DNA from 3 places in the Paracidovorax sp. MALMAid1276 genome. Region 2 is predicted to be linked to each of the others. Evidence: predicted binding sites of a transcription regulator. Region 2 holds the regulator's gene; each other region holds the start of a gene.
What was found. Region 2 encodes sigma-54, which starts transcription at its own class of promoters, with help from an activator protein. Its sites were predicted from a motif close to TGGCANGNAANCTGCTTT; they were not measured.

Region 1: ACOQFS_RS14725 (pilin) is a predicted target of sigma-54. The motif match lies at 1,809-1,826, and genes of this name have one in related genera.
Region 3: ACOQFS_RS04435 (ANTAR domain-containing response regulator) is a predicted target of sigma-54. The motif match lies at 1,246-1,263, and genes of this name have one in related genera.

What each region holds. Positions count from the first base shown of each region.
Region 1 covers NZ_JBMIRS010000196.1:71,569-74,807, reverse strand. The annotation lists gene ACOQFS_RS14735 (CHASE2 domain-containing protein) at 1-815, shown strand, start outside; gene ACOQFS_RS14730 (MBL fold metallo-hydrolase) at 890-1,681, shown strand; gene ACOQFS_RS14725 (pilin) at 1,893-2,438, shown strand; gene ACOQFS_RS14720 (pilin) at 2,680-3,210, shown strand.
Region 2 covers NZ_JBMIRS010000210.1:17,063-20,301, reverse strand. The annotation lists gene lptA (lipopolysaccharide transport periplasmic protein LptA) at 1-68, shown strand, start outside; gene lptB (LPS export ABC transporter ATP-binding protein) at 116-895, shown strand; gene ACOQFS_RS16940 (RNA polymerase factor sigma-54) at 895-2,481, shown strand; gene ACOQFS_RS16935 (acyl-CoA thioesterase) at 2,587-3,069, shown strand; gene ACOQFS_RS16930 (THUMP domain-containing class I SAM-dependent RNA methyltransferase) at 3,066-3,239, shown strand, end outside.
Region 3 covers NZ_JBMIRS010000070.1:1,298-4,536, forward strand. The annotation lists gene ACOQFS_RS04430 (branched-chain amino acid ABC transporter substrate-binding protein) at 1-1,063, opposite strand, end outside; gene ACOQFS_RS04435 (ANTAR domain-containing response regulator) at 1,274-1,900, shown strand; gene ACOQFS_RS04440 (CmpA/NrtA family ABC transporter substrate-binding protein) at 2,403-3,239, shown strand, end outside.

The sequences.
Region 1 (3,239 bases), on a different contig from region 2:
AGGAGCCCGAGAACTACAGCATGGAAGCCAGCAACCGTGAGCTGACCGTCATGTTCTGCGATATGCGCGGGTTCACGGCCATGTCCGAGCGCATGGAGCCCCTGCAGCTCCAGGCGTTGCTGAACGAAGTGTTCAGCAAGCTGACGCACATCATCCGCAGCCACCGGGGCACCATCGACAAGTACATGGGGGACTGCGTCATGGCCTTCTGGGGCGCGCCTGTGGCCACGCCGGACCATGCCCAGCTGGCAGTCTCTGCGGCCAAGGAGATGGCCGCGGCCATCGACGAAATCAATCGGTCTCACCGCCAACGCGGCCTGCCCGAGATCGGCGTAGGCATCGGCCTCAACACCGGAATGATGTGCGTGGGCGACATGGGCTCGGATATCCGCCGTAGCTACACGGTGATTGGCGACGCGGTGAACCTGGGATCACGGCTGGAGGGGTTGTCGAAGCACTATGGAACGTCCATCGTGGTGAGCGAAAGCACGAAGGCGCTGGCGCCCCAGTTCGCCTGGCAGCAACTCGACCTCGTTCGCGTGAAGGGCAAGGCACAGGCCGTGGCCATATTCTGGCCTGTGGCCTTGCAGGCAAATTTGACGGACTCGCAAGCCACCGAAGGCAAGGAATGGGGACAATTCCTCACTGCCTACTACGCGCAGAACTGGGCACAATGCACAGCGAGCTTGTCCAAGTTGAAGATCGATCACCCTGAGAACGTGCTGTATTCACTGTATGAAGAGCGCGTTTCACAATGGCGCCAGGAACCCTTCAAGCCCCAATGGGACGGGGCTACCAACTTTGAAAGCAAATAGTTGGGCGCCTTCGTGAGCTGCAGTTCTTTCGCTCCGCTTGTTACCGATTCACCATTACGCAATAGGGCTTCGCCATGAAGGTTCGTGTCCTCGGATGCTCCGGCGCCATCGCCAAGGATTGCCGCACGACCTCCTTCCTGATCGACGACAACATCCTGATCGATGCGGGCACCGGTGTGGGTGATCTCACCCTGGAAGAGATGCGCCGAATCGACCATGTGTTCCTCACACATTCGCATCTGGATCACATCGCTGCGTTGCCGCTGATGCTGGACGCGGTGTCGTCGCTGCGAACGTCGTCCGTAGTGATACACGCTCTGCCCCAAACCATCGAGGCGTTGCAGACCCATATCTTCAACAACGTCATTTGGCCGGATTTCAGCGCCATCCCCACCCACCATCAGCCCTTCTTGCGTTATGTGCCACTGGCCCTTGGCGAACAGGTTTCGGCGGGCGGAAGGCTGCTGGAGGTTCTTCCTGCCGTGCACACCGTGCCGGCCGTAGGCTATGCGGCGCAAGGAAATACCGGCTGGTGGGTGTTCAGCGGTGACACCGGCAGAAATGCGGCGTTTTGGACATGGGTCAATGCCCATCCTGTCCGCCAACTCGTCGTGGAAACGGCTTTCAGCAACCGCGAAAGGGATCTGGCCGCGAAAAGCCTGCACCTCGCACCTGAATCACTCGCCCAGGAACTCAGCCAACTGCGCCCAGAACGGTCGTTTCCCATCTACGTCACGCACACCAAGCCTTCGGAGACAGACCTCATCATGCAGGAAATCAAGCGCTTTGATCACAGCAACACACAGCCCAGCGCTGCAGCGCACGACATCCGGTGGCTGAGCGCTGGGCAAGTGTTCGAGTTGTAACAACCAGCGTGCGGATGACAAGCGTGCCGGACAAAAGTGTCACCTACGCATCGCATCCGATGCCAAACACGTCAACATAAGCGTGGGACAAGGCTAACGCAGGGGAGCAGAGTCTCCTACGATTTGCTGGCACGCAATGTGCTGATGTGTTGACAACCTGAAGAAGTGTTCGACAGGTGTTCACTTGCAAACCGACTCCGAGGAGATTTTCATGAAGCATACGCTGCAAAAAGGTTTCACCCTGATCGAACTGATGATCGTGGTGGCGATTATTGGTATTCTGGCTGCGGTGGCGCTGCCTGCTTATCAAGACTACACCATTCGCGCCAAAGTCTCCGAAGGTCTGAGCTTGGCTTCTGCCGCAAAAACTGCGGTTGCGGAAACATTTGCCAATACGACACAGGGCACGATTGAAGCTTACGCAGGTACCGGTGCGATCGTTGCCCCGGCAGCAGGAAATACTACTTACGGTTATGAATATACCGCTGGTACCAATGTAGCTTCTATTGCCATTGCGGCAACCCCCGTCGCCGCGCCGGCAGCCACCTCTGGTCGGATTACCATCACCTATGCCGGCACCCTTGGCACTACGCTTGGCAACCCGCTGCTGTTGACGCCCGGCTCTGGTACGGTAACCAATTCTGCGGTTCCAAGCGCCGTGATGGTATCTGGTCGTCCAGTCGTGTGGGGCTGCGGCATTGCAACGACTGCTTCTTTCAAATACGTGCCCGCCAATTGCCGTTTTAATAACGTTTAATACGGCTTAGCCGTAAAAGGCCGCCTTGTGCGGCCTTTTTTTGTGGCGTAGCGCGGCGGTCTACACATTTCTCACTAGCAGGCTGCTGAAATACTGATTTGCCCAACGGCAGCCAAGAGTATCGACCGCTCAAAACGGCCTACAAGCGATTGTTTTGAACCGGCAAGGGGTGAGACCCCCTCAAAGTCGTCATTTTTCGAGTTCTCCAGCAGTATTTAAGCAGCCTGCTAAGGAATAACCTATGAAGCACCAATGTCAATCCGGCTTCACGCTGATCGAACTGATGATCGTTGTAGCCATCATAGGAATTTTGGCTGCTGTTGCGCTGCCTGCTTACCAAGAATACGTGATTCGCGCGAGAGTGACGGAAGGGTTGAGCTTGGCGGGAACAGCCAAGACTGCGGTGATGGATACGTTTGCCTCAGCTCAGAGCGGAGGACTTGTAGCCTATGTAGGCACAGGGGCGCCTGCAGTCGGCAGCTATGGTTATGAATATACTGCTGGTACAAACGTGGTCTCAATTGCCATCGCCCCGATTGCTGATGTCACAGCCCCTACCTTGCCAGAAGGACGAATCACCATTACCTTTGGTGGTGGCGTGGGCTCTGCATTAGGCACTCCGTTGGTTCTGACTCCAGGTAGTGGCACGGTCAACAACGCAGGTGTCCCTCAAGCTCCGCTGTCCGCAAGAGCGCCCGTGGTGTGGGGTTGCGGGGTTGCTTTGACGACCGCTTTCCGCTACGTACCTGCCAGTTGCCGCTTTCCAGTTTAAGCTCGAAAGCTCGGCGGCAATTTTTAGCG
Region 2 (3,239 bases):
CGGCAGCGCCGGCTGCATCGGCCCCGGCGCTGCGCCCCAGCAACAGCCTTGGCGGCGGCTCCCGGTGAGCGCGCAGCCCTTGCACCCCGGCCCTGGCGGCCCGGCGGGAGAACACCTGCCGGGGGGGGCTGCGCATGCGGGCGATCTTCCGCAGGGCAGCCGGCTCGAAGTGCAGCACCTGGCCAAGTCCTACGGCAGCCGCAAGGTCGTCAAGGACGTGTCGCTGGTGGTGCAAAAGGGCGAGGTCGTGGGGCTGCTCGGCCCCAACGGCGCGGGCAAGACCACCTCGTTCTACATGATCGTGGGGCTGGTGCGCAGCGATGCGGGCGACATCCGCATCGACGGCCAGTCCGTCGCCCACATGCCCATTCACCGGCGCTCGCGCCTGGGGCTGTCGTACCTGCCGCAGGAAGCCTCCATCTTCCGCAAGCTGTCGGTGGAGGAAAACGTGCGTGCGGTGCTGGAGCTGCAGCGCGGCGACGACGGCAAGCCGCTCAGCCGGGACGCCATTGAAGAGCGCCTCACGGCCCTGCTGCAGGAGCTGCGGGTGGACCACCTGCGCGCCTCGCCCGCCATGGCCCTGTCGGGGGGCGAGCGCCGCCGGGTGGAGATCGCCCGGGCGCTTGCCACGCAGCCGCGCTTCATTCTGCTGGACGAGCCCTTTGCCGGCATCGACCCCATTGCCGTGATCGAGATCCAGCGCATCATCGGCTTCCTCAAGGCGCGCGGCATCGGCGTGCTCATCACCGACCACAACGTGCGCGAGACGCTGGGCATCTGCGACCACGCGTTCATCATCAGCGACGGGCGCGTGCTGGCCCAGGGCACACCGTCCGAGATCGTCGACAACGCCGAAGTGCGCCGCGTGTACCTGGGCGAACACTTCAAGATGTGATGAAGCCTGGTTTATCGCTGCGCGTCTCGCAGCATCTCGCGCTGACCCCCCAGCTGCAGCAGTCCATCCGCTTGCTGCAGCTGTCCACGCTCGAACTCTCGCAGGAAGTCGAGCAGATGCTCGACGACAACCCTTTTCTGGAGCGCACGGCCGACGAGGCGCCGCGTGAGGAGTTTGGGCTGGACGCAGAAAACACACCCGCCCAGGCCGATGACTATGGCGCGGATGATGCTATGTTTTCAGGAGCTGCAGGCGCAAGTGCAGCAAGCGCTGAAGGCCAAAATGATGCTGAATCGCCAAGCGCTGGCGCTGCGGACGAGCCCGACTGGAGCGGCGACGGCACGGTGGAGATGGCGCCCAATGATGCGGAGTGGGGCGGAGATGCGCCCGCCCGCAACCGCAACGACGGCGAGGGCGACGAGGCCGACGCCACCGAATTGGCCCGCTCGCACGAATCGCTCACGGCCTTCTTGCACCGCCAGGCCCTGTCGCTGCGCCTGTCCGAGGTGGACTGTGCCGCACTGCGCTTTCTCATCGAGTCGCTGAACGACGACGGCTATCTGGAAGAGCCACTCGAAGAGCTGGCCGCCGCGCTCGCCGGCGCCGAAGACCTGGAGCAGATCGAGGAGCTGGTGCACCGATTCACCGTGGCCCTGCGCCTGCTGCAAAGCCTGGAGCCCACGGGCGTGGGCGCACGCAACCTGGCCGAATGCCTCACCTTGCAGCTCAAGGCGCTCGATGCTGATGAAGAGGCAGACCCCGACACCGTGAAGACGGCGCTCACCATCTGCCAGCAGCCGCTCGAGATGCTGGCCCGCCGCGACATCCGCCGCCTGACCCAGCTGTGCGGCGACGGCGAGGAGCGCACCCGCGCCGCCATGGCGCTCATCGCCCGGCTGGAGCCGCGCCCCGGCCGCAAGTTTGTGGACGTGGAGCGCAACATCATCGTGCCCGACGTCATCGTGCGCAAAGCCGGTCGGGCCAACGGGCGGGACGGCCAGCACAACTTCATCGTTCAGCTCAACCCCGACGTGATGCCCCGCCTGCGCGTGCACGACATCTATGCGGGTGCGCTGCGCGGCCACAAGGGCGGCGAGGGCCACCAGGGCATGCAGCAGCGCCTGCAGGAGGCGCGCTGGTTCATCAAGAACATCCAGCAGCGCTTTGACACCATCCTGCGCGTCTCGCGCGCCATCGTCGAGCGGCAGAAGAACTTCTTCACCCACGGCGAGCTGGCCATGCGCCCGCTGGTGCTGCGCGACATCGCCGATGAGTTGGGCCTGCACGAATCCACCATCAGCCGCGTGACCACCGCCAAGTACATGGCCACGCCCATCGGCACCTACGAGCTGAAATACTTCTTTGGCTCGGGCCTGGGCACTGAAACCGGTGGCAACGCATCCAGCACCGCCGTGCGCGCGCTCATCAAGCAGTTCGTTTCGGCCGAAAACACGGCCAAACCCCTGTCCGACAGCCAGATCGCCGAGATGCTCAAGGAGCAGGGCATCGAATGCGCGCGGCGCACCGTGGCCAAGTACCGCGAGGCGCTCAAGATCGCGCCTGCCAATCTGCGCAAGGCGCTGTAGATACCTGCGCGCTTGGGGCGAGCGCTGGGCGTGCGCCTGCGCCGCTGCGGCCCCTTGCGTTGACGTTGTTTTTTTCTTTTCGTACCCACCTACCGCAGCCCCACCATGGCCCGCATCGTCTTCGACCTTCCCCCGCACTTCGGCTTTGCCACCGAGTTGCAGATCTACATCAGCCATGTGAACCAGGGCGGGCACCTGGACAACGCGCAGCTGCTCACGCTGGTGTCCGAGGCGCGTGTGCGCTTCTTTCAGTCGCTGGGCTACCCCGAGGCCGACGTGTGCGGCCTGTCCATCGTGGTGGGCGACATCGTGGCGCAGTACAAGTCCGAAGGCTTCCACGGCGAAACCATGCGGGTGGAGATGGCACCGGCAGACTTCAACCGCTACGGCTTCGATCTGGTGTTCTGCATGACCGAGAAAGCCTCGGGCCGCGAGGTGGCGCGCGGCAAGATCGGCATCGTCTTCATCGACCAGGCCAGCCGCAAGGTGGCCCCGATTCCGCAGTCCGTGCGCGAACTGCTGGCCGCCCGTGCGGGAGAGCCCGGTTCCCCCGCGCAGCCCGAGCACGTATCCTCCCCATCGACATGAACCATCTCCAACTCTTTCTGCCCTGCGCGGCCGGCGTCGAGGGCTTTCTGGCCGACGAGGTGCACGGCATCACCGGCCTCACGTGGCAAGACCTGCTGGTGGGCCGCGGCGGCGTGCTGCTGCGTGCTTCTTGGCGCCATGCCATGCAGCTCAATCTGCACAGCCGCCTG
Region 3 (3,239 bases), on a different contig from region 2:
TCATGGTGCCGATCACCGGCGCATAGCCGTTGATGCTGTGCATGGCCTTGGTGATGTCCTTGGGGTCGGCCGACTTGGCCTTCTGGATCGCGGCCGAAAGCACATAGGTGCTGTCGTAGCTGTAATGCCCGCCATAGGCCGGCGGCTTCTTGTAGGCGGCGATGTACTTTTCGAGGAAGGGCTTGCCGGTGGTGAATTCCTTGGCCTCCAGCACGGGCGAGGTGGCGTAGATGCCGGCGACCATGCCCATGGCCTTGGTCATGTCGGTGGTCTTGATGGTGTCGCCGCCCAGCAGGCTGACCTTGGTGTGGTCCACCTTGCGCAGCGCCTCCAGCAGCGCCAGGGCCTGGAAGTCATTCAGCGTGGAGACGATCACCTCGACATTGGCGGCCTTGAGCTCGGCCGCCAGCGCGTCGAACGCCACCGTCTTGTCGTCGAACGACTTGCGCACCACCACCTCTTTCTTCTCGGCCTTGAGCTGCTCGGCGGCTCCGTCGGCCAGGCCCTTGCCATAGGGCGTGCCGTCGTCCAGCGCGGCATAGCGCGCGGCACCCAGCTGGGTGGCGGCAAACGAGCCAATGGCGCGCGCCTGCAGCGTGTCGTTGGCCACCATGCGGAAGGTGGTGGGAAAGCCCAGCTGCGTGAACTTGGGGTTGGTGGAGATGGCGATCTGCGCGATGTCCTTGGCGGCATACACCGCGGCCGTGTCGATGCTCACGCCCGAGTTCAGGTGGCCGATCACCGCGACCACGCCGGCATCCACCAGCTGCTGGGCCACGGTCTTGCCCGTGGCGGAATCGGCCTTGTCGTCCACCGACACCACTTCCAGCGTCACTTTCTTGCCATCCACGCTGTAGCCGCCCTTGTTCAGTTCGGCCACTGCCAGGTTCACGCCATTGAGCAGGTCTTGCCCCAGCCCGCCCAGCGGGCCGCTCAGCGGCTGCGCCACGCCGATCTTGATGGTGTCGGGCACCTTGCCGCAGCCGGACAGGAAAGCGGCCGCAGCGATGGCCGCGAGGGCCAGGCTGGCCGAGAACCGGCGCCGGTCGATGTGCTTGTTCATGCAGAAAACTCCAAAGAGGTATGTCAAAGTGACCGGATGTATATGCGAGCCGCCAACCCAGCGCCTAGCGGGTATGCCCTGCCGCGTATCAAACTATTAGCAAGTTTCAGGCCCCTCAAGTCCGCAGACCGCCCCTGCCGCACCGCTCGGGGGGGCGTGCACCGGTTCGATGCACCACTTTGTGGCGTAAAAATTGCTTATGCTCGGGGCATGAATGAGGCTTTGCGCATCGTGGTGGTGGCCCCGGACCTGGCGGTGACCGACCCTGACGACGAACACGCCCTGCTGCAGGCAGAGCGGTCGCGTGCGCTGCGCATCGGCCTGCTGGAAAACAACTTCAACCTGGTGGCCACGCTGCCCGCCGACGTGTTCCTGAGCGAGCGGCTGGCCCAGCTGCAGCCCGACCTCATCATCGTGGACGCCGAGAGCGAAGCGCGCGATGCGCTCGAACACGTGGTGATGGCCACGCGCAACGAGCGCCGGCCCATCGTCATGTTCACCAACGACGAAGACACATCGCACGTGAAGGACGCGGTGGCGGCGGGCGTGTCGGCCTACATCGTGGCGGGCCTGGCCCCGCAGCGCATCCGGCCCATCCTGGACGTGGCGATGGCGCGCTTTCAGCACGAGCAGGCGCTGCGCGCCGAGCTGGCGGACGCGAAGACGGAGCTCAAGGACCGCAAGACCATCGACCGCGCCAAAGGCCTGCTCATGCAGCGCCAGGGCCTGACCGAACAGGCCGCCTACGAGAAGCTGCGCAAGACCGCCATGGACAAGGGCCTGAAGCTGGTGGATGTGGCGCAGCGCATGCTGGATGTGGCGGATCTGCTGGGGTAGGCAGGTCGCATCCCCCTGAGGTGCTTCGCACCTTCCCCCTTCTCTCGAATCGCTGCGCGATTCGGGAAGGGGACGCAGCCCTCGCTGCGGGGCGGCCCTTGCTCGGCTGCCCTCGCCTGGGCTGCGTCCAGTTTGACCGCCCTCTCCCTGATGGTGCGCCGCACAAAGGCAGTGCAAATCCAGCACAAGCAGAACGGCAACAGTGATTTTCTAACCAAATAGTGCCACAGCGCTTATCCATCAAGCGATTGAAGCTATCAAAAACGTAGCGATTGGTGCGCCATCGTGGCGCAAACGAAGCTGGCACGCTGCTTGCAATAGAGGTTGCAAGACCAATGACGGTCCCATCTCGCAGCACCGACCCAATGGCGGGCCGGTGCCAGGCAAGGCCTACGGGCCGTTGCCATGGACAAAGGCGTCCCTCTCTGACACCGCAGTTGCCCCGTGCAGCCCGGCAGGAGAGGACGCCTTTTTTGTTTTCAACGCTACGAGGAACCGCACCATGACCGATCTTCTGAAAACCAGTCTCAACCGACGCTCCGTATTGCAGGCCGCTACCGTGGGCGCCGTGGGCATCAGCCCGGCGCTGCGCGCACTGGTGCACGCCCAGGGCTCCGACGCCCCCGAGAAGAAGGAGGTCAAGATCGGCTTCATCCCGCTGACCGACTGCGCCAGCGTGGTCATGGCCTCGGTGCTGGGCTTCGACAAGAAATACGGCGTCACCATCATCCCCACCAAGGAAGCCTCCTGGGCCGGTGTGCGCGACAAGCTGGTGAACGGCGAACTGGACTTTGCCCACGTGCTGTACGGCCTGGTCTATGGCGTGCACATGGGCACGGCCGGCCCGAAGAAGGACATGGCCGTGCTGATGAGCCTGAACAACAACGGCCAGGCCATCTCCCTGTCCAAGGCCCTGGCCGACAAGGGCGCGGTCGACGGCCCGTCGCTCGCCAAGCTGATGGCCAGCGAAAAGCGGGAATACACCTTCGCCGGCACCTTCCCCACCGGCACCCACGCGATGTGGATGCACTACTGGCTGGCGGCCGCCGGCATCAACCCCATCTCGGGCGCCAAGCTCATCACCGTGCCGCCACCACAGATGGTGGCCAACATGCGCGTGGGCAACATGGACGGCTTCTGCGTGGGCGAGCCCTGGAACCACCGCGCCATCATGGACGGCATCGGCATCACGGCCAACACCACCCAGGACATCTGGAAGGACCACCCCGAGAAGGTGCTGGGCACCACGGCCGAGTTCACCAAGAAGTACCCCAACACCACGCGCGCCGTGATGATGGCCGTGCTGGAGGCCAGCCAGTGGATCGACGCCGGCCTGTCC